Regions from separate parts of the Microbacterium endophyticum genome, predicted to be linked through region 2. Evidence: predicted binding sites of a transcription regulator. Region 2 holds the regulator's gene; each other region holds the start of a gene.

Region 1 (5,249 bases), 660 kb from region 2:
CACGATCTCTAGTCCGGCGCAGACGAGAAACACGGTCTGCGGACCAGTGGCGTCGTTGATCGCGGCGCTCAGCTGGGGCCCGAGTGCCAGACCGATCCACACGCTGAGTCCGTAGATGCTCAGGGCCTTGCCCCGCTGCGCGGGGGCCGCCATCGCAATGAGCCACGCCATGATGAGCGTCATCGCGGCGGCATTGCCGAGGCCAAACATGATGCGCCCGATGCTTGCACCCCAGAGCGTCGGCACGAGCGCGAAGATCAACATAGCTGCGACGGCCAATGCGCTGCCGAACAGCGCAATAGTGCGGTATCCCTTTTTGTCGCCGAGCATTCCGGCAATCGGCATCGCAATCATTGATGCGACAGCCGCAAGGGCGATTATCGTTCCCGAAAGCTCCGACCCGCCACCGAGCGTCTCTTCTACATAGATAGGAATGATCGGCGTGCTCGCCGAATTGGTCATTCCGCCCAGCGCAGATGCGATGAAAATCAGCCAAAACGGAACTGTGCGGGTGATGTCTGCGGCGGAACTCGTCGCCAGGCGACGTTGGATGCTGGACCACATCCGAGGCTTAACCAAGATTCGCACCCAATCGCACTATGTATCCGAAAACTACTACAATGGATCCATTGTAGTCACGAGGAGGATGCCATGGTGTGGAGCGCCGAACAGCGTGTGAAAGAGATGGGACTCGTCATCCCTGATTACGCGAACCCGCCGTACGGTGAGCGCTACGCCACCATGAAGGCATTCCATCGCACCGGTCGCACCCTGACCATCAGCGGCATCACTCCCGAAGACCGACAAGGCAACAAAGTGCACCCGGGCCGCGTCGGCGACACCGTGACGCTCGAAGAGGGCTACGCGGCAGCGCGCTACGCCGCGATCAACGTGCTGGGCCTCATCCGGTTCGCTGTGGGATCGCTCGATGAGGTGTCGGCGTTTGTGCGCACCCTCACGTTCGTCGTGGTCACGCCGGAGTTCAGTGATGTCAACCTCGTCACCAACGGTGCTGCAGATCTCTTCGTCGAGGTGTTCGGTGACACGATAGGGCGCTCGACATCTGCCGGCATCGGGGTGATGAATCTCTCGGGCGGTAACGTCTTCGAGATGGTGACCGTCGTTGAAACCAAGACGAGCGTCGACGATGAGTAAGCCGATTCGCGTCGACACGCACCTGCACGCCTACGCGGATGCCTCCGAGGGTCTCTACGACATCAATACTTACCCGATCGACGAGTACGGCGACAAAGACGATGTTGCGTTCGCGGGTGTCGCCGGAACCGTCGATGATGCGCTGGCCGCTCTCGACTCGGCAGGCTTCGACTACGCGGCTCTTCTCGGCAGCTTCGAGCTGCCAGAGCTCCCGCATCCACCCGAAGACGCACGTCACTGGCCGGGTGCCCCCGACTACGCGCACCTGAGCGATGACCTCATCGCGTACAACCGGTGGTTGTGCGATCAGGGTGCAGCGCATTCGCAACTGTTGCCTTTCATCACATCGAACCCTGCAGTCATGACTTCTCAGCAGTCCGAAGACCACCTGAGTGAGGCGTTCGGCGACTGGGGTGCGCGGGGGGTCAAACTGCATCCGATTGCCATTCGTACCTTCCCTGATGACCCGGGACTTGCGGGCGTCTACAACGCGTGCGAGCAAGCGCAGGCGCCGATCGTGTTTCACACCGGCCCCGATCGGCGCGGGTTTGGGTGGTCTGAGCCGCGTGAATTCGTGAGGCTTGCGGCAGACCGACCCCGGCTGCCGCTGATTCTGGCTCACCTCGGTGGGGCATCGTGGCGGGACGTGCCGGCGCTCGCCGAGGCAAGCCCGCACCTCATGTTCGACCTCTCTGAGGTCGTCAACTGGATGGGCGCACCGCTGGCCCCGAAGGCTGCGGATGTGGTTGGTCTCATCCGGGCCATTGGCGTGGAGCGCATTACGCTCGGCTCCGACTTTCCCTGGTACGCACCGGGCGAGACGGCTCGAATCGTGCAGGAGCTTCCGGGGCTCTCGCCGGAAGAGTGCGACCTGATTCTGGGGGAGAACGCGGCGCGTCTGCTTCGCCTCCGCTGACGGGTGCTGGGCCGCGCGGCCGGGGTTGTGTCGTGCTTCTTCTTCTCCCCAAAAGTTTTTCAAGAAAGTTATCCACATCGGGGCTTTTCGGGCTGATTCGGCGGGGTCAATGTCGGAGGTATGTTCGATACTTGTGTCATGTCAGAGAACGAAACCGAGCAACAAGAAGCAGAAGCGCACGAGCTGTCTGAGTCTGTGGCGACGTTGATTTCGTTCGATGAACAGATCGCTCAGATGCACGCGGCGCGGGCTGAGGTTCTCGCGAACATGGGACGCATTGCGCTCGACCAGATGCGGCGGATGACATCGCGAGACTCACGTGATCGAGAGATTCCGATGCGGGCCGTCGCGGCAGAAGTTGGGGCGGCGTTGCGGTTGTCGGACCGCACCGCGCAAATACGGATCGATGATGCGATCGAAGTCACCGGGTCGTATCCGGAGACGTTTGCGTCGTGGAGTGCCGGTCGCATCTCGGAACGGCATGTGCAAGAGATATTGCGGGCAGGCGTGAACCTCACGGATGCCGCAGCCAAAGCCCGGTACGACCACGAAGTAGTGGCGGTCGCTGAAGCCGAGACACCGGGCAGGTTGCGAGGGTTTGCTGCCGCGTTGGCTGAGAAAGCGCAGCCGCGGACTCTGGAAGAGCGTTTTGAAGACGCGAACGCGACGCGGACGGTGCGACTGTTTGATCTTGCGGATGGGATGAGTTCGATCAACGCCGTGTTGCCATCGGTGCAAGCACATGGGATCTTCAACCGGCTCACGCAGCAGGCACGGGCGTTGAAGGATTTCCAGAGCGGCCGGTCGGATTACGGTACGAAGCTTCACGCAGAAGATGAACCCGTAGATGATCGGCGGACGACGGATCAGATCCGTGCCGATCTGTTCTCCGACATGTTGTTGACCTCGGTTCCGAGTCTCGACCCGCTCGCGGGTGACGATTGCGGTGGGCTGGGTGCGATCCGGGCGATTGTGCAGGTCACGGTTCCCGCAACCACGCTCGCGGGCACGGCGTCGACCCCCGCGGATCTGTCGGGGCTCAGCCTCGTTGATCCCGAGAGCGCACGGCGCCTCGCAGGCACCGCACCGGGGTGGGATCGGGTGTTCACCCGGCCTGTGACGGGAACGGTGGTGGCTGTTGATCGGTACCGGCCCAGTGATCAACTCAAACGGCAACTCAGGGCGCGAGATCAACACTGCAGATTCATCGGATGTCGCATGCCCGCCCACCGGTGCGATATCGACCACACGATCGACGCCGCGTTCGGCGGGCCGACACATCAGCACAATCTCGCGCATCTGTGTCGAAGACATCACAGCTTGAAACACGCGAGCCGGTGGACGGTGAAACAACTTGGGGATGGTGTTCTGGAATGGACATCACCGACCGGGCGCAACTACACGGATAAACCACTCGGCGTCGCATTTGAACCCGATCCTCACCCACCTGGCGAGCCCCACCTCATTCGTCGATGAAGCGTGCGTTCTCCGCTGCGTGCGCGTCGCAATCTCTGAGTGGGGCCCGGGAGTGGGATCCGGGATTCGGGAGTGGGATCCGGGGACTACTCAGGGATCTCGTCGCGCAGCCAGCTGATGTATCGACGCAGGGAACGTTCCGTGATGTCGTGAGCCTGCCCAGTTACGACCCCGAACGCGCTATACAGGCGGTCGAAGTTCAATGCGAGCGTGGTATCCATGATGCGGCGCACTGCGCGCTCTGGCAGAGGGATGCGATTGACGAAGCTTCGCATCACGTTGACAGAGACGCGGTCGGCGCCAATCGCGATCGTGTCTCCCGTCAAGAGAACTCCGCGCCCTTCGGCGCCGGCCGGCCAGTGCACGACACTGCTGCCTGCGAAGTGGCCGCCACACTCGATCATCGAGATGCCCGGAAGTAGTTCGACCCTGTCGTTCCACAGCTCTATGACGGAGTCCGGCCTTCTGATCCACGCTTCGTCTTTCTGGGAGACGAAGACCGGCACGCGGTCAAACGCGTGACTCCACTGGATCGATGCCCCAGTGAGATGCGGGTGGCTGGATGCAATCACCGCGACGCCTCCGAGGCGGCGTATCGCGTCGACAGAGGCTTCGTCGATGAAGCCCGGGGGTTCAAAAAGGAGATTGCCGACTGGCGTCTGAACGAGAAAACCCCGCTGGCCGATACCAAGCTCGGGTTCTGTCGTGATTCCGTGCAGCCCGGGCTCTACCTCGACGACAACCACGCGATAACCCGCGTCGGCCAGTCGCTCGCGGGTCGTCCACTTCTGCCCATCTTCCGGAACGAATTGGCGGTCGTCTGAGCAAATTTCGCAGCGCGAGGGCGGGGTATCTGAGTCAGAATGCTCAATGGCGCAGGTCGCGCAGATCCAGATCGTCATTCGGCGGCTCCTATGTTGCGCAGATCGCAGCTCAGAGGAATTTTACCGTGGCGTGAATCCCCGCCGTGATAAGTCTTAGGCCCGACCGAAAGTCATCGGCCTCTGCCCCGATGTCTGCGACTGTCATGGTCGCAGCCTCGTGGATCACGACTCCCGCAGAATCGGCGTTCATTCGCTGCTGCTCGTGAAAAGTGAACCCAATGACGAAGTGAACGATCGTGTCGGCAGCGATCGTTGCTCCCCGGTCATCGAGGCCCGCGCGCACCGCGGCATCGTGGATCAGCGGGCGTGCCGGAAGCGTGATCAGCCCTAGGGCGAGGGAGCTCGACACGAGCTCGGCGGCATCCCGATAGGCAAGCAGGCGCTCGTGGAAGTCCACGGCGATTGACTCGATGTCACCATCAGCATCGCTATCGATTGTTGAGTTTCCAAGCAGCCGTTCACTGACACGGGCGAGGAGCGTCTGCTTGTTCGGAAAGTGCCAATACAGCGCGCTGACTTGGACTCCAATACTGTCCGCGATCGCTCGCATGGAGAGGTTCGGCAACCCCTGGTCGTCGAGCAACGAGAGGGCGGCTCCCACAATATCCGCCTGGGAGTGTCGCCGAATCTTTGTTTTGGAGTCCGGATCTTTCATCTACCCACTCTACTGAACGCTGTTAAGGTGAACACTGTTCAGGTGGCGATGATTTCGTGAAAGGCCCAGCAATGACGACAGCAACTTTTTCTCCACGGCACACCCGGGTGCTCGCAGACCTCATTCCGGGTGCCCGAGTCAGAGATGTCGCGCTAGTTCTGAG
Region 2 (5,249 bases):
GTCCGCCCAGCACACGAATGTGCACTGTGAGAGCTGCGTGAAAACTGATCGCTTCGAAGCTGTGTCGCACCAGCGCGCCGGTGAAGTGCCCGCCAATTAAGTGGTGTTCGAAGCCAATCGGTTCCCCGGAGTGTACGAGGTAAGGGCGTCCGCTGATATCTACCACCGCCTGCGCGAGGGCTTCATCTAGCGGGACGAGGGCGTCACCGTAACGCGAGATACCCGCTTTATCGCCGAGGGCCGTGCGGATGGCTTGCCCGAGAACGATCGACACGTCTTCGACGGTGTGGTGAGCGTCGATGTGGGTATCACCGGAGGCGCGCACTGTCAGGTCGGTGAGCGAGTGCTTGGCGAAAGCAGTGAGCATGTGATCGAAAAACGGCACACTCGTGTCAATCGCGCTGCGGCCGCTACCGTCGAGATCGAGCTCGAGCTCGACATGAGATTCACTGGTTTCGCGGTGCACAGCGGCGGTTCTAGTAGCCACGGGAGTCGAGGACGTCATGAGCCTGAGTGTACCGACGCCAGCGCGTCGAGGAATGCCGTCGTCTCCTCATCAGTGCCTGCTGATACCCGCAAGTGACCGGGAATTCCGACATCACGGATGAGTACGCCACGGTCATAGAGCGCCTGCCATGTAACGGACGTATCTTCGACACCGCCGAAGAGCACGAAGTTGGTCCATGAAGCGTGTGCCTCATATCCGAGCGCCTCGACGGTGGCAGAAATACGGTCGCGCTGCGACACGATTTCGTCGACCATCTGCAGCATTACCGGTGCATGGCGAAGTGCCGCAGTAGCTGCAGCCTGCGTAAGGCTACTGAGGTGATAGGGAAGTCGTACGAGACGCAACGCATCTGTTACCGCCGGGTCTGCCGCGAGGTATCCCACTCGCGCGCCAGCGAACGCAAACGCCTTGCTCATTGTGCGCGACACGATGAGTCGTTCGCGACCCGGCAGTAGTGTCAGCGCCGATCGTTCCTCGCGAGGAGCGAACTCTTGATATGCCTCATCGACAACGACAATCCCTGGAGCGACCTCGTATACCGCCTCGATGACGTCGAGGGGCATCGGAGTACCCGTCGGGTTATTCGGAGAGCAGAGAAAGACCACATCGGGTGCGGCCTCTCGCACCTGCGATGCGGCGCTGTGAGCGGTCAGGGAAAAGTCAGAATCCCGCTGACCGGCAACCCATGCTGTCCCCGAAGCGCGGGCGAGCAAGGGGTACATCGAGTATGTGGGCGCAAAGCTCATTGCGCTTCGTCCTGGGCCGGCGAATGCTTGCAACACATGTTGCAGGACTTCATTCGAACCGTTTGCTGCCCAAATTTGATCTGCGGTCAAACCATGACCGAGATACTCCGCGAAGCCTTCTCGCAGTGCTGTGAATTCCCGGTCCGGATACCGGTTGATGTCACGAAGAGCCAGCGCAATCGAATCGAGGATGTCATCAGCAACATCAGCCGGGACTGGGTGCGTGTTCTCGTTGACGTTGAGCGCCACAGGGAGGGGCGCCTGAGGTGCACCGTAGGGGGTCATCCCGCGCAAGTCATCGCGGAGGGGCAGGTCTTCTAGACGAACGCTCACCCGCTCTATGGTACTTCCGCACCGCGGGTCCTCTTCAAAGTTGAGAGAGACGAGGTACCCGGCTATTGCGCTGCGGAGTATTCAGACGGAATAGCGAGCGTTTGACCTGCCGCGACCACGGCGCCATCGAGCGAGTTGAAACGGATGAGTGCATCGACGACATCGCGAGGATCAGCCGCCGGGGCGATCTCCTCAGCAATCGCCCAGAGCGTGTCACCTGTAGCGACAGTGATCGTCTCGAAAGTGCCAATAGCTGCACCGTTGTCACGTGAAGCAAGCGCTGATCCTCCACTGAGCAGCGCGAATGCCAACGCGACGGCGATCGGCGTCGCAGCAACCGACAGCAGAACGCGGCGTCCGCGCTGCGTCATACGCAAGCGTGTTGCAGTGTGACGCGTGGCTGGCGCGGTGGACAAGAAAGGTGATGCGCTGATCGTGGTCATTCTGACTCCCATCTGGCGAGGAAGTTTCGTACTGAGCACTCGGCCAGGAGCACTCAGTACGAACTTCTCTTCCGAAGCTATCTTCGATTTACAAAACAGTCAAGCTGCAACTACTTCGGAAACCGATCGAACGCGACACGCGGCACGTTGTGCATGTTCAGGCTCAAATACGGATACCGTTTCGATACACGGAGCACATCACCAACCTCCGACATTCGAATACCGCTGCCGGACGGCCGCGAGACGGGAGCCATCATCATGAGCGACACATCCGCCGGCGCACAGCGTCCGCAGACCCGTCGGCGCAAGAGCCTGAGCGACAAGCAGATCGCGATTCTCGAAGTTATTCAGCGCTCGATCAGCGCTCACGGGTACCCGCCGAGCATGCGCGAAATCGGTGACGCCGTGGGGCTCAAATCGTTGTCAAGCGTTACTCATCAGCTCAATCAACTTGAGTTGAGCGGCTACCTGCGGCGCGACGCTGGAAAGACTCGAGCAATGGAAGTATTGATCGATCTCCCCGGCGTTTCCGGCGAGAATCCAGCCGACTCAGCGCCGCCCGTCGGCGACGCCGCTCTTGTCCCGCTGGTGGGGCGGATTGCGGCCGGTGTTCCGATCACTGCGGAGCAGCAGGTCGATGAGATCTTTCCGCTCCCCCGCCAGCTCGTCGGAAAGGGCGATCTCTTCATGCTGAAGGTGTCGGGAGAGTCCATGATCGATGCCGCGATCTGTGACGGCGACTGGGTGGTCATTCGTTCGCAGCCAACAGCAAACAACGGCGACATCGTGGCCGCGATGCTCGACGGCGAAGCGACGGTCAAGGCATTCCGCCAGCGTGACGGCCACACCTGGCTGCTCCCCCGTAACAGCGCGTTCGAGCCTATCCTCGGTGACGAGGCCGTTGTCCTCGGGAAAGTCGTCGCAATCCTCCGCGCGGTGTAGCGCGATACCGAGAGATCGCTAGTCTGGGCGTCAACCAGGGGAAGGTTGAGCACATGACCACTGAGCTTGACGAGCTGCGAACGAAGATCGCGCTGTTGCAGGCCGAGAATGCGTCACTGCGAGATAGCTCTTTGACCGTGAGCAGTCAGAATGCTTTCAGCGAGAAGCGACGCCACAGTTGGTGGCGTGGACTCATCTCGGCGCTCTGCCTCACGATGGCGGCCGTCATCATTCCAGTGTCTGTCGTTGGCAGCTGGGCACGCGTGCAGCTCGTCGACGAAGACAGCTTCGTGTCGACGTTTGCCCCGCTGATCGATGATCCCGGAGTTCAGACAGTGATCATCGACCAGGCCACGGCGGCAATCGACAATGCCGTAGATATCGATGGGTTGACGAATGATCTTTTCGACGGACTCAGCACGCTGGATCTTCCGGCAGCGGCAAGCAGCGCGGTCGATCTTCTTCGCGCTCCCGCAGCTGCTGGCGTAAAGAGCCTCATCGAGTCGTCGATTTCGCAGATCGTTAGCTCTGATGCCTTTTCTTCTGTGTGGCGGACAGCACTAGAAGCAAGCCATAAATCGCTGGTAGCGGTGGCGACCAACGATGGGTCGGGAGCAGTCTCGATAGACGACAAAGGTCAGCTCGGCATCCAACTCGGACCAATCATCGAAGAACTCAAGACCCGAATGACCGACAGGGGCTTCAGTTTCGCCTCAGCGATCCCCGCGATCGACACGACGATCGTGATCGCGCAGTCCGATGCACTGCTAGCTCTCAGTGCGGTCTACAACCTCGCGGCAACCGTCGGCTACTGGCTGCCGTTCGCCGCCATGGCGATGTTGGCTATCGGCATTTTGATCGCACGGCGACGAACAACTGCCCTCATGGGTGCCGGAATCGGTATTGCGCTCGGTGCCGGTGCGCTCGCAGCGACCCTCACTGGTGCCAATGTGGTCATTGGCCTCAACGCTGGCTCCATCGGAATACCTGCGGCGACCCTGCAGTCCGTCTATTTCATCGTCGTCGGAGGCATGCGGGATACCGCGCTCGTACTCGTTTTCCTTGGCGTGGTCGTTGCCCTCGCCGCTTGGCTCAGTGGTAGGTGGAGCCCCGCGGTGCGCACTCGCGCCCTGGGCGACTCACTAACAACGAGTGCGCGTCGAGGGCTGCAGCGCCGCGGCCTCAACACCGGCGTTTTCGGGATCTGGCTCGCACAGCAACGAATTCTGGTGCGAATTATCCTTATCGCTCTGACCGTTCTCACCCTGTTTTTCCTACGCCCCCTCACATTCGGCGATGTCATCCTGACCGCTGCAATCGGGCTGATGACGTGGCTTATCGTGTCTCTTTTGAGCCGCCAACCTTCGGACGCCGAATCGAGCGTCACTTCTGTCGACGCGCCAGTGGAGAGCTAAGTGCCGAAACAACTCCCGTATGGTTCCTGGCCTTCACCACTCAGCGCGTCCGATGCAGCCACATCTTCTGCTCGTTTTGACGGTGCACGGTTCGTTGGTGACGACGTCTGGTGGGGTCAAGGACTCCCAGCAGAAGGCGGACGCACGACCGTACGCCGTCGACGCGTCAACGGCGCGGTCGAAGACATCCTGCCTGCCCCGTGGAATGCACGTTCCCGGGTACACGAGTACGGTGGCGGCGCGTGGACCGTCACAACCAGCGGAATTCTTCTCTTCAGCGAACGTTCCGACGATCGTGTCTGGGCGATGGAGCCTGGGAGCTCGCCATACCCGCTGACCCCTGTCGAAGAGGGAGCCCGCTATGGTGGTCTTCGCTTCGACGCTGACGTGTTGCTTGCGGTACGTGAGCGTCACACTTCCGAACGAAAAGTGCCAGCACGCGACATCGTGAGCATCCCCCTCGATGGCTCAGCTGCCCGCAGCGAGAACGCACTGCGCGTGCTGGCATCCGGCTCTGATTTCGCGGCCCAGCCTGCCCTGTCGCCGGATGGCACCCTCCTTGCCTGGATAGCGTGGAACCACCCCGACATGCCCTGGGACCAAACCACACTTCGCATAACGACTCTTGCGGGCTCCGACATCGGCTCGACCATCGTGGTAGCCGGCGGCAGCGGTTCCGCGCCGCTCCAGCCGGTGTGGAGCAGCCCGACGGAGATCACGTTCTGCGACGATCCGACCGGTCGTTGGAACCTGTGGCGATACCGAATTGGTCATGCCCCCGAGCCAGTCGCCCCCGCAGACGCGGACACCGGGGGCGGGCTCTGGGTTCTCGGCGCTCGCTGGTTCGCGACGCTAGAAGACG
Region 3 (5,249 bases), 500 kb from region 2:
TTGCAGTCTGTGCAGGGGCCGGGGCCGTTGGAACGCGGCGAATGGAAAACCGTCACCTATACACAAGGCGGCGGCATAGCCGAGATCTACGTTGATGGCGAACTCGTGTCACAGAGCGCCGAAGTCACGCCTGAACCCGGGCAGGTCGGTGGGGGCCGAACCACCAATAACGCCATTGGAAAATCGGTGTGGGGATCTGACGTGCTGCTGCAAGGCGCGGTCCGAGACTTCCGGGTTTACGATCGCGTACTCGCCCCCGCAGAGATTGGTCGGTTGGCAGGTGAACAGGCCGCGTCGGCGCCAGAAGCAACGGGCACGCTTGCACTGTTCGATGGTGACACGAAGCTCGCAGAAGTGGCGTCTGAGACGGCGGCGCGCTCGTCGTTGCCTACCGATGGCGCGGCATCGGCCATGACCGTGCAGACGGCGATGTTCACCACGACGCGCGCGGCCGAGGCGGCACCCGCCGCTACGGCACGTGTTCCGATGCGCGCTCGCACAGCAGTAGGTACGGGATGGGTGTCGTTCGACCCGGTCGTAGGTCTGGCTGATGGAAAGCACGAGCTGAGAGCGGTCTACACGGGTGATGGGGCGACGTTCGCCGCACAGTCTGCTATGACCAGTGTGACTGTGGTGGACGCAGCAGTGATCGTACCGGGTGTAGAACCTACACCGCCTTCAACATCGCCTGGTGATGGTGACAGCGGTGGCGGGAGCCCTGATGCGGCGGGTGCGCCGCAAGCAGCAACCGGTGCACTAGCGGTCACTGGCGGATTCATCGGGGTGGGGGTTGTGGGGGTCGCGTTCGCGCTCACGGCTCTCGGGCTCTGGCTGACGGTAGTGCGGCGCCGCCGCGCGGAGTCGGAGTTGCTTGACGACTGATCTGTAACGATTACGGTGGCGGGGTGCGTTGGCACCTCGCCACCGTAATCGTCGGTCGCGGTGGAACCACCACAGGATTGCAAGAGGGTTTGCCGTCGCGTGACATCGATCAGCGCGCGTTGCTGAGAAATAACAAGTGCTAGTCGGGCGTTTCAGAAGGGCGGTCGGACCTCATCTGATGCGCTCGCAGATACGGCGGACACCGGCGGGTCTGATATCGACGGATGTTTCTCCGGTAGGACTGGGTCGGGTTCGAATGCGACGCCGGGTGGTTTGTCGGTGTAGCTTCGCCCGGTCGGTGATGTCCACTCGAGGACTCCGTCGCCTTTTTGCTTCACCGTCCACCTGCTCGCGTGCTTCAAACTGTGATGCCGTCGACACAGATGCGCGAGGTTGTGCTGATGTGTTGGTCCGCCGAGCGCTGCATCGACTGTGTGATCAATGTCGCATCGGTGGGTGGGCATGCGGCATCCGACGAACCGGCAGTGCTGATCCCTAGCCCTAAGTTGCCTTTTGAGTTGATCGTTGGGTCGGTATCGGTCAACCGAGACCACGGTTCCGGTGACGGGATGCGTGAACACGCGATCCCACCCCGGCGCAGCTCCCGCGAGCCGCCGGGCACTCTCGGGATCAACCAGACTCAAGCCGGACAGATCCGCGGGTGTCGATGCAGTGCCCGCAAGCGTCGTCGCCGGCACCGTGACCTGCACAATCGCGCGGATCGCTCCCAACCCGCCACAGTCGTCACCCGCGAGCGGGTCAAGGCTTGGCACTGACGTGAGCAGCATGTCGGAGAACAGGTCGGCCCGGATCTGATCGGTCGTCCGCCGATCATCCACAGGCTGCTCGTGTTCCCGTGTGCCGTAGTCCGACCGCCCCGCTCGGAAGTCTTTCAACGCCCGCGCCTGCTGGGTGAGCCGGTTGAAGATCCCATGCGCTTGCACTGACGGCAGTACCGCGTTGAGTGAACTCATCCCATCGGCCAGGTCGAACAGGCGCACCGTGCGGGTCGCGTTCGCATCATCGAAACGTTCCTGCAGCGTCCGCGGCTGCGCTTTCTCCGCAAGGGCCGCAGCGAACCCGCGCAACCGGCCCGGGGTCTCCACTTCAGCGACCGCGACAACTTCGTGGTCGTACTGGGCTTTGGCTGCGGCATCCGTTAGGTTTTCGCCCGCCCGCAAGACGGCTTGTACGTGCCGTTCCGAGACACGCCCCGCGCTCCATGACGCGAACGTCTCGGGGTAGTGCTCGGTGATTTCCATCGCGTCGTCGATGCGGTTTTGCGCGGTGCGATCCGACATCCGTAGCGCCGCCCCGAGTTCTGCTGCCATGGAGCGCATCGGAATCTCTCGTTCCCGCGACTCACGAGACGCGATCAAGCGCATCTCAGCGAGTGCCATCCGCCCGGCTTCGGCGAGGTCCGCTGCCAGCGCAGCTTCGAGCTGCGCGATCTGCGCCACGCGAGATTCTGCCGACAACACAACCTCAGCCCGGGTACGAGCCCCGGGCGAGTGGTGTGTGGTCGTGTTCTCTGACATGACTCAAGTATCGAACATACCTCCGACATTGACCACCCCAAAGCACCCCAAAAAGCCCCGATGTGAATAACTTTCTCAAAAGAAATTTGGGGAGAAGAGGATGGCCCGAAACCACCCGAAAAAGCTATCGTGGCCGCATGAGCGAAACACCAGTGACCTCAGCCAGCACATACGGCATCGTCGTCGCCTGGGCCTCAGGCCTGGCGCTCGGGCTGCTGATGGGCCTCGGGCTGAGCGCCGTGATTCAAGACCTCTGGTGGGGCCTCGGCCTCGGCCTCGCTTCCGGCCTCGTGCTCGCGCTGTCGATGCTGCGCTGGGCACGCGGCGTCAATAGCGGGCAACCCAGCCGCACCGAGCGTCGAATCAACGACACCGACTACGGCCCGATGGGCCCTGGCGTCTATGGCGCGGGCCACGCGGGTCGCGACGGCGGAACTGGCCGCTAAGCCCGCCCCACCCCAAAGCTAAGCCTTACGGGCGGCCCATGCCGTAGTAGGTCCAGCCGGCGGCGCGCCACGCGGCGGCGTCGAGGCAGTTGCGTCCGTCGACGATGACGGTGCCGGCCGTGAGGGATGCCGCGTGCTCGGGCGAGAGCTGGCGACGGTATTCGTCCCATTCGGTGACGACGATGACGGCATCCGCACCGGTGAGAGCTTCGTCGCGGTCGAGCACGTACCCGAGCTGGGGGTGCACGCGCTGGGCGTTTTCGATGGCGGCGGGGTCGGTGACGGTGACCTTGGCGCCGAGTCCGTGCAGGCGCACGGCGACGTCGAGGGCGGGGGAGTCGCGGATGTCGTCGCTGTGAGGCTTGAACGCCGCGCCAAGTACGGTGATCTTCTTTTCGTAGACCTGGCCTCCGAGGCCTTCAACGACGAGCTGCACGGCGCGTTCGCGGCGGCGCATGTTGATTTCGTCCATTTCGCGCAGGAACGCGACCGATTCGCCGCGGCCGAGTTCTTCGGCGCGTGCTGAGAATGCGCGGATGTCTTTGGGGAGGCATCCGCCACCAAAACCGATGCCGGCGCCCAAGAACTTGCGGCCGATGCGGTCGTCGTGCCCGATGGCGTCGGCGAGCTGGGTGACGTCGGCTCCGGTGGCTTCGGCGATCTCGGCCATCGCGTTGATGAACGAGATCTTGGTGGCCAAGAACGCGTTGGCGGATACCTTGACCAGCTCTGCCGTTGCATAGTCGGTGACGATGAACGGCGTGCCCTTGTCGATGGAGGGGTAGTAGATTTCGCGCAGGATGTCGGCTGCGCGCTCGCCCTCGGCGCCCGCGGGTATGCCAGCTACGAGGCGGTCGGGGTCGATGGTGTCTTGCACGGCCCAGCCTTCGCGCAAGAACTCGGGGTTCCAAACGAGGGTTGCGCCGGTGGTCGTGACCTTTTTGGCGAGGTCTGCCGCGGTGCCGACGGGAACCGTCGACTTGCCCGCAACGAGGTCGCCCTCAGATAGGTAGGGGAGCAGGCCCTCGACAGCGGCGTTGACGTAGGTGAGGTCTGCCGCGTAGCCGTCTTTTTGCTGCGGGGTGCCGACGCCGACGAAGTGCACCTTGGAGCCCTGTGCCTCGGCCATGTCGGTGGTGAAGCGAAGCTTGCCCGACTCGATGCCGGCCGTGAGGATCTCTTGCAACCCAGGCTCAAAGAAGGGAGCCTTGCCCTGCGAGAGGGTATCGATCTTGTGCTGGTCGACATCGATGCCGACAACGTCGTGACCGATGGATGCCATGGCTGCCGCGTGAACGGCACCCAAATAGCCACAACCAATGACCGAAAGCTTCATGAGACTCCCCGAGCGCACGTTTGCTGCCAGTGGGCAGCACGTTCTATTACATCAGAGTGACGTTTCTTGCGGGGACGACGATCGCACTTAGGCGCGTCCGAGCCTTTCGACCGCTTGCCGTACTGCTTTCGGCTCGACTTTGTCTGCAGCGTAAATTTTGATGCGTTGGCTTAGCTCATCACTTACCGAACGGAACTCCCGCTCTATTTTTTCGAGAGCCTCCGGAGGAGAGACCACGACGGCAAAACTCACATCTGTGCCTTCTGCCAATACTCGTTCTATGCGTGCCCGGAGTAGGCCCAAGCTCGTCGGACTCCAGGCACGCGGTGTCTGAACCACGACTCCGACACCGCCCACCGTTAGTTTGAAATCTACAATCGGGGGATTGCCTCGCCCCGCACCTCGAACTGGCTCGGATCGGCCTACCTGATTGCCGTCTGCAAGCTCTGAAATCCACTTGGGGATTCCCGTCGATTCAGCGCCGGACTGTGCTTGGCCAGAATCGTCGACGTACTCGTCGCCGTCGGGTTCGCTCATTCGGGTCGAGTCATCGGACGAGGTCTTGTTGGATTGGTTTTTCGCTTTCCGGAATGTCCGCTTGTCTCGGCTCATTGCGGAAAGCTGTTTGAGTAGCGCGTCTTCAGTGTCTTGCTCGATACCCGAACCGCGCAGCGTGGAGATGAAGTCTGCCATCTCGTCTTGCTCGTATTCGAGAGTCATTCCAGCCACTTCGAAGCTTTTAGGAAGTCTCCCAACCAACGCCAGTAACCACGCAACGCCGGTAATAACGAGGATTGTGCTTGCCGCGAGATCGGAGGGGTGCTCTTTGGTCAGCACAAGTACTGCTCCGAATGCGGAGATAATGCCGAGCAGACCCAAGAGCCAGCGAACCCAGGTGGGTAATGTGTACGCTCCCGAGCGAGCTGACGGCTCCGTCGTTTCTTCTGTCACGAGGGCGAGCCTAGCGACTTGCTACGACACGAGCTCGAATCGGGCTACATCGAACGCGTGTCATGCTGTGCTTGCTGTGTCCCCAGCTGCATCACC
Region 4 (5,249 bases), 1.1 Mb from region 2:
GTCGGTCGGCGCGATACTCATGTCGCTTTCCACAGTCGTTGTTGCGTTGAATGCGCAATTGCTTCGCAGGCTAGACCTCAGCGCCGAGTTGGTCACCCGTCGTTAGACACGACAGGCTCCGCCGCGACGGCCATAGTGTCGAGTTGCTACAGCGCGGGTAGCGTCACAAGAAAAGTCGTGCCCGCGCTCGATGTTTGCTCCACGTCGACGCTGCCTCCCGCGCGGAGGGCGACGTCACGCACGAGAGAGAGCCCGAGGCCGAAGCTTCGTCGGCGCCCGGTTTCTCCCGATCGTGCGAAGCGCTCAAAGACGTCTTCGGGGCGGATGCCGGTAATACCCGGGCCTTCGTCGCTCACGCGGATGGCGACGGCATCCTGCTGTCGGCTGGCCGCGACTAAGACAGTGCCGCCCGCAGGGGAGTGCTGCACTGCATTGTCGAGGAGCGCGACGAGCACGCGCACGAGGGTGACGCGGGGGAGCGATACTGCTCCCGCGTCCGGCGCCGTCATCGCGAGAGCGACGGATGCTTCATCGGCCACCGGTTGCAACGATTCGAGTGCGCTCGCAATGGCGGCTGCAACCGGTGTCGGTTCGGCGGCGCGCTCGATTGAACCTTCGGCAGCCAAGAGAAGGTCGTTGAGGACGTCGCTCATCATGCCAGCATCACCCCGAAGGTCGGTGATGCTCGACTCGATCGGTTCGCCGCGTTCGTTTCGTCGCTGCAGGATCTGGATACGGCTCGTCAGAGTAGTGAGGGGCGTGCGTAGTTCGTGGCTGGCGTCGGCGACAAAGTTGCGTTGGCGCCGCAGAGCTTCGCCGAGCGGTCGTACTGAGCGCCGTGCTGCTATCCATGCAACGAGTGCCATGAGGAGCACTCCCAGCACTCCCATGACGATGACGGCCGGCAGGATTCGGTCGACGTCAACGACGACTTCGTCTCCAGGTAAGCCGCCTCGATGCTCATCAGCTTCATGGCGTGAGGTGAGGAGGATGAATGCGACCAGCGCGCCCACGCCTAGCGTGATGATCACGGCGGATGCGATGCCAACGGAGAGTCCGACCGTGAAAGCGGCGCGTTGCACGCGATGTTTGTCGTCGACGGAATTCATGACGGATTTCCCGCGCGGTAGCCTCGAGCCCGAACGGTGTCGATGATGTGCGGAGTTGATTTGCGGCGTACGTAGTGCACGTAGGTGTCGACAGAGTTGGTGCTTTCACCGTCGGGAAAGACGGAGCTGAGAATCTCTTCTCGGCTGAAAACGTGCTCAGGGCTGTCGCTCAGGAGTTCGAGAAGCGCGCTCTCGGTTGTGGTGAGGGTGATGCGGAATCCGGACGGATCGTAGATCGCTTGCGAGTCTGGCGTGAAGGTCCAGTCGCCGAGCTGTCGGCGCCGACCTTCCGCGCGAAACGCCCGGCGGAGTGCTCGCAGGCGCGCGAGCAGTTCGTCGTAGTCGAACGGTTTGACGAGGTAGTCGTTGGCTCCGGCATCCAAGCCGGAAACGCGATCGTCGACGGCGCCGAGAGCCGTGAGCATGAGGATCGGTGTCGTGATTCGTGCGTTGCGGACGGCCGCGATGAATGCAACACCGTCCATCCCGGGCAAGCGGCGATCAACGATCATGACGTCGTAGCGGCGCTGTAGTGCGAGACGCAGCGCCGCCTCTCCGTCGGCGGCGTGCTCGACCTCGTACGTCTCCGAGAGCATCTCGATTGTCATCGCGGCGATGTCGGCGTCGTCTTCGACGTACAGCACGCTGCCGCGGTCGTTTGAAGCCATCTTCGAACACTACTCGCGTGTGTCATGCGCAGCGCAGTCAGGTGGCCGGGTCTGGTGCGAATGCGACCCCGGGTGGCTTATCCGTGTAGTTGCGCCCGGTCGGTGACGTCCACTCGAGGACTCCGTCGCCGACTTGTTTCACCGACCACTTACTCGCGTGTTTCACACTGTGGTGTCTTCGACACAGGTGCGCGAGGTTGTGCTGATGTGTTGGCCCGCCAAGCGCTGCATCCACTGTGTGATCAATATCGCACCGGTGGGTGGGCATGCGGCACCCGACGAACCGGCAGTGCTGGTCTCGCGCCCTGAGTTGCCGCTTCAACTGATCGTTGGGTCGGTACCGGTCAACCGAGACCACGGTTCCGGTGACCGGGTGGGTGAACACGCGATCCCACCCCGGTGCGGTCCCGGCGAGCCGCCGGGCACTTTCCGGATCAACCAGACTGAGCCCCGACAGGTCCGCCGGGGTCGATGCCGTGCCCGCAAGGGTCGTCGCGGGCACCGTGACCTGCACGATCGCCTTGATCGCTCCCAACCCGCCACAGTCATCCCCCGCGAGCGGGTCAAGGCTCGGCACCGACGTCAACAACATGTCGGAGAACAGGTCCGCGCGGATCTGATCGGTCGTCCGATGATCGTCTGCGGGCTGCTCGTGTTCCCGTGTGCCGTAGTCCGACCGTCCCGCCTGGAAGTCTTTCAACGCCCGCGCCTGCTGGGTGAGCCGGTTGAAGATCCCATGCGCTTGCACTGACGGCAATACTGCGTTGAGTGAACTCATCCCATCGGCCAGGTCGAACAGGCGCACCGTGCGGGTCGCGTTCGCATCATCGAAGCGTTCCTGCAGCGTCCGCGGCTGCGCTTTCTCCGCAAGAGCCACCGCGAACCCCCGCAGCCGTCCCGGTGTCTCAGCCTCAGCGACCGCGACCACTTCCCGGTCGTACCGGGCTTTGGCTGCGGCATCCGTCAGATTCACGCCTGCCCGCAGTACTTCTTGCACATGCCGTTCCGAGACACGCCCGGCACTCCACGACGCGAACGTCTCTGGGTACGCCCCAGTCACTTCGATCGCGTCGTCGATCCGTGCCTGCGCGGTGCGATCCGACAACCGCAGTGCCGCCGCAACTTCTGCTGCGACGGCCCGCATCGGAATTTCCCGATCCCGTGAGTCTCGCGATGTCATCCGCCCCATCTGCTCAAGCGCAATGCGCCCCATGTTCGCGAGAACCTCGGCCCGCGCCGCCTGCATCTGAGCGATCTGTTCATCGAACGAAATCAACGTCGCCACAGACTCAGAAAGCTCGTGCGCTTCTGCGTCTTGTTGCTCGGTTTCGTTCTCTGACATGCTCCAAGTATCGAACATATCTCCGACATTGACCCCGCCGAATAAGCCCGAAAAGACCCGATGTGGATAACTTTCTTGAAAAACTTTTGGGGAGAAGAAGATGCGCCTTAATCCATCTAGTCGTGCTGCATTCGATTCCGCGTGACGCGAGCACTGCTCAGGGATTGCTGTAGCAAATTCGCCCGCGAACCCGAGGCACGGCATTCGCGACGTCACCCCACGTACTGCCCGGTCGTATGGCGAGCCGGTACCACGGGCAACGGAGGTGCCAAGGGTTCGTCGATCGACGTCATCATGCCAGGTTCTCTCGCGTGGAGCGTCGCTCGCGAGCATCGACGCATGTGTCGTACCGTCGAGGGATGGCGGCGGGTGGAATCTACGTAGAAACAAGTATTCGGGCGCCGCTAGAGAGCGTGTGGCAAGCCACTCAAGATCCCACGCAGCACGTGCGCTGGGACGTAAGGTTCACGAGCATCGAACCGACCTCGACGACGGACTCCGGGACTACCCGCTTCGTTTATACGCGGCGGGTTCCGCTGCATACCGTGCGCGGCACCGGAATCAGTCTCGGAGAAATCACTCGCGCTGACGGCACGCGCACATCGGCGCTGCGTTTCACGACATCCGACCCGCTGTCACCGATTCGCGATGGCCGCGGATATTGGCGGTATGTACCGGCGGGCGACGGGGCAATCAGCTTCATTACGGGCTACGACTATTCGAGCGGATGGGGCGTGCTCGACGTGGTCGTTCGCCCGATCATCGGTTGGGCCACCGCGTGGAGCTTCGACCGATTGCGCATCTGGCTAGAAACCGGCGTTGCCCCCGAACAGTGGCCGCTGTGGAGCGTGCTGTGGTTTTGGCGCGCAAACCGTCCTCGGGCTGGTCGTTGCAAACGCAAACCCCACGGCGGAAGTCGGCGCGCCGACCATCTCAGTGCGGCGCCAGAAACGCTGAGGAAGCTTGCCGACCCGAAGGGCACAGCATGAGTTCGATGTTTGCGCGTGCCATTGGCGAGCATGATTTCGCAAGGCTTCACCCGATGATGCAGCGGAGGTTTGGCGTCGGGCTTGAGTCGGGCGAAGCGTGCATCGGCCGCGGTGTCATGACAGAAATTCGGCGCGGGCCGTGGTGGACGGTGCCGTTTTTGCAGATCGGGAGACTTCGCAACATCCTGATTCCCACGCTCGGTCGCGAGGTGCCTTTCACCATCGAGAACTTTCCGTATCGAGACCCACTCGGACGTGAAACGGTCACCTTCGTGCGTGAATACACGATCAATGAGCGCGCCAGTCGATTCGACGCGACGATGATCCTCAGCGCCGGGCGCATCGTTGACTACCTCGGCACTCATCAGCATCTCGCCGTTGATCTTGAGCTATCGGTCGACGACGACGGTGGTCTGAGGCTGAAATCTGATGCGCAACGGTTTTATGAAGGTCCCGTTGCCTTCCGTTTTCCCATGCTCTTCAGCGGGCGCGCCACCCTGCATGAATGGTACGACGAGACTGATCAGTGTTTTCATGTCGACATGCAGGTGCACAACCATCGCTTCGGTTTTCTCTTCGGATACCGCGGATCATTCACCTGCGAATGGATTCCGGCATCCGACGCTCCCGAGCGCCTCAAACCTCTGCGGCACGAGCGGCGGGTTTAGCCTCTCGCCGATGAATCAGGGCTGACTGTCGAGCTAGCGAGTCCAGCCGCGAAAGTTATGCAGCATGGCTGTTTTCGGATACGCGCCGCTAGGTTGCCCGATTTCAAAAAGATCGACCATGAGGAACATCGGGTAGTTCGGTGCTTGCGGGATGTCGCGAACGACGACATCTTCGCAGCAGATGACGGTGCGGTTATCGCCCCAATCAACGCTCCATGTGTGTGGCCGCGAGGCGTCAAAGGGCAAGCGCACGTCGGCCATGTCAGTCTCTATGGCAGCGTCGGTGTGAGCTTTGATGCCCGAACGCGCGAGAGTTGATGCGCCGACCGCGTGCCCGTCGATCTCGAAGATGCACACTTCGCCGGACTGCGCGGCATCCAGATGCTCCGTGCCTACCAGCCACGCAGCGAGCATGCATTGCGGATCTACGCTCGCGCTGACGGTCAGCTCAACGCGCCCGGCGGTGGGCGCCC

Evidence for each region. Region 2 encodes LexA, which represses DNA repair genes until DNA is damaged. Its sites were predicted from a motif close to TCGAACANNTGTTCGA; they were not measured.
Region 1: G6N83_RS04880 (HNH endonuclease signature motif containing protein) is a predicted target of LexA. The motif match lies at 2,184-2,199, and genes of this name have one in related genera.
Region 3: G6N83_RS04170 (HNH endonuclease signature motif containing protein) is a predicted target of LexA. The motif match lies at 2,431-2,446, and genes of this name have one in related genera.
Region 4: G6N83_RS10095 (HNH endonuclease signature motif containing protein) is a predicted target of LexA. The motif match lies at 3,130-3,145, and genes of this name have one in related genera.

The regions. Positions count from the first base shown of each region.
Region 1 is NZ_CP049255.1:1,048,903-1,054,151, reverse strand. Features, by position in the region: gene G6N83_RS04895 (MFS transporter) at 1-588, opposite strand, end outside; gene G6N83_RS04890 (RidA family protein) at 652-1,155, shown strand; gene G6N83_RS04885 (amidohydrolase family protein) at 1,148-2,071, shown strand; gene G6N83_RS04880 (HNH endonuclease signature motif containing protein) at 2,210-3,547, shown strand; gene G6N83_RS04875 (MBL fold metallo-hydrolase) at 3,634-4,449, opposite strand; gene G6N83_RS04870 (TetR/AcrR family transcriptional regulator) at 4,481-5,086, opposite strand; gene G6N83_RS04865 (biotin transporter BioY) at 5,158-5,249, shown strand, end outside.
Region 2 is NZ_CP049255.1:392,499-397,747, forward strand. Features, by position in the region: gene hisB (imidazoleglycerol-phosphate dehydratase HisB) at 1-505, opposite strand, end outside; gene G6N83_RS01905 (histidinol-phosphate transaminase) at 502-1,539, opposite strand; gene G6N83_RS01910 (LysM peptidoglycan-binding domain-containing protein) at 1,650-2,030, opposite strand; gene lexA (transcriptional repressor LexA) at 2,289-2,972, shown strand; gene G6N83_RS01920 (hypothetical protein) at 3,026-4,387, shown strand; gene G6N83_RS01925 (S9 family peptidase) at 4,388-5,249, shown strand, end outside.
Region 3 is NZ_CP049255.1:890,550-895,798, reverse strand. Features, by position in the region: gene G6N83_RS04175 (LamG-like jellyroll fold domain-containing protein) at 1-882, shown strand, start outside; gene G6N83_RS04170 (HNH endonuclease signature motif containing protein) at 1,035-2,420, opposite strand; gene G6N83_RS04165 (hypothetical protein) at 2,558-2,866, shown strand; gene G6N83_RS04160 (UDP-glucose dehydrogenase family protein) at 2,892-4,202, opposite strand; gene G6N83_RS04155 (hypothetical protein) at 4,290-5,153, opposite strand.
Region 4 is NZ_CP049255.1:2,159,740-2,164,988, forward strand. Features, by position in the region: gene G6N83_RS10080 (heavy metal translocating P-type ATPase) at 1-106, shown strand, start outside; gene G6N83_RS10085 (sensor histidine kinase) at 147-1,109, opposite strand; gene G6N83_RS10090 (response regulator transcription factor) at 1,106-1,777, opposite strand; gene G6N83_RS10095 (HNH endonuclease signature motif containing protein) at 1,815-3,119, opposite strand; gene G6N83_RS10100 (SRPBCC family protein) at 3,479-4,108, shown strand; gene G6N83_RS10105 (DUF4166 domain-containing protein) at 4,105-4,776, shown strand; gene G6N83_RS10110 (LamG domain-containing protein) at 4,810-5,249, opposite strand, start outside.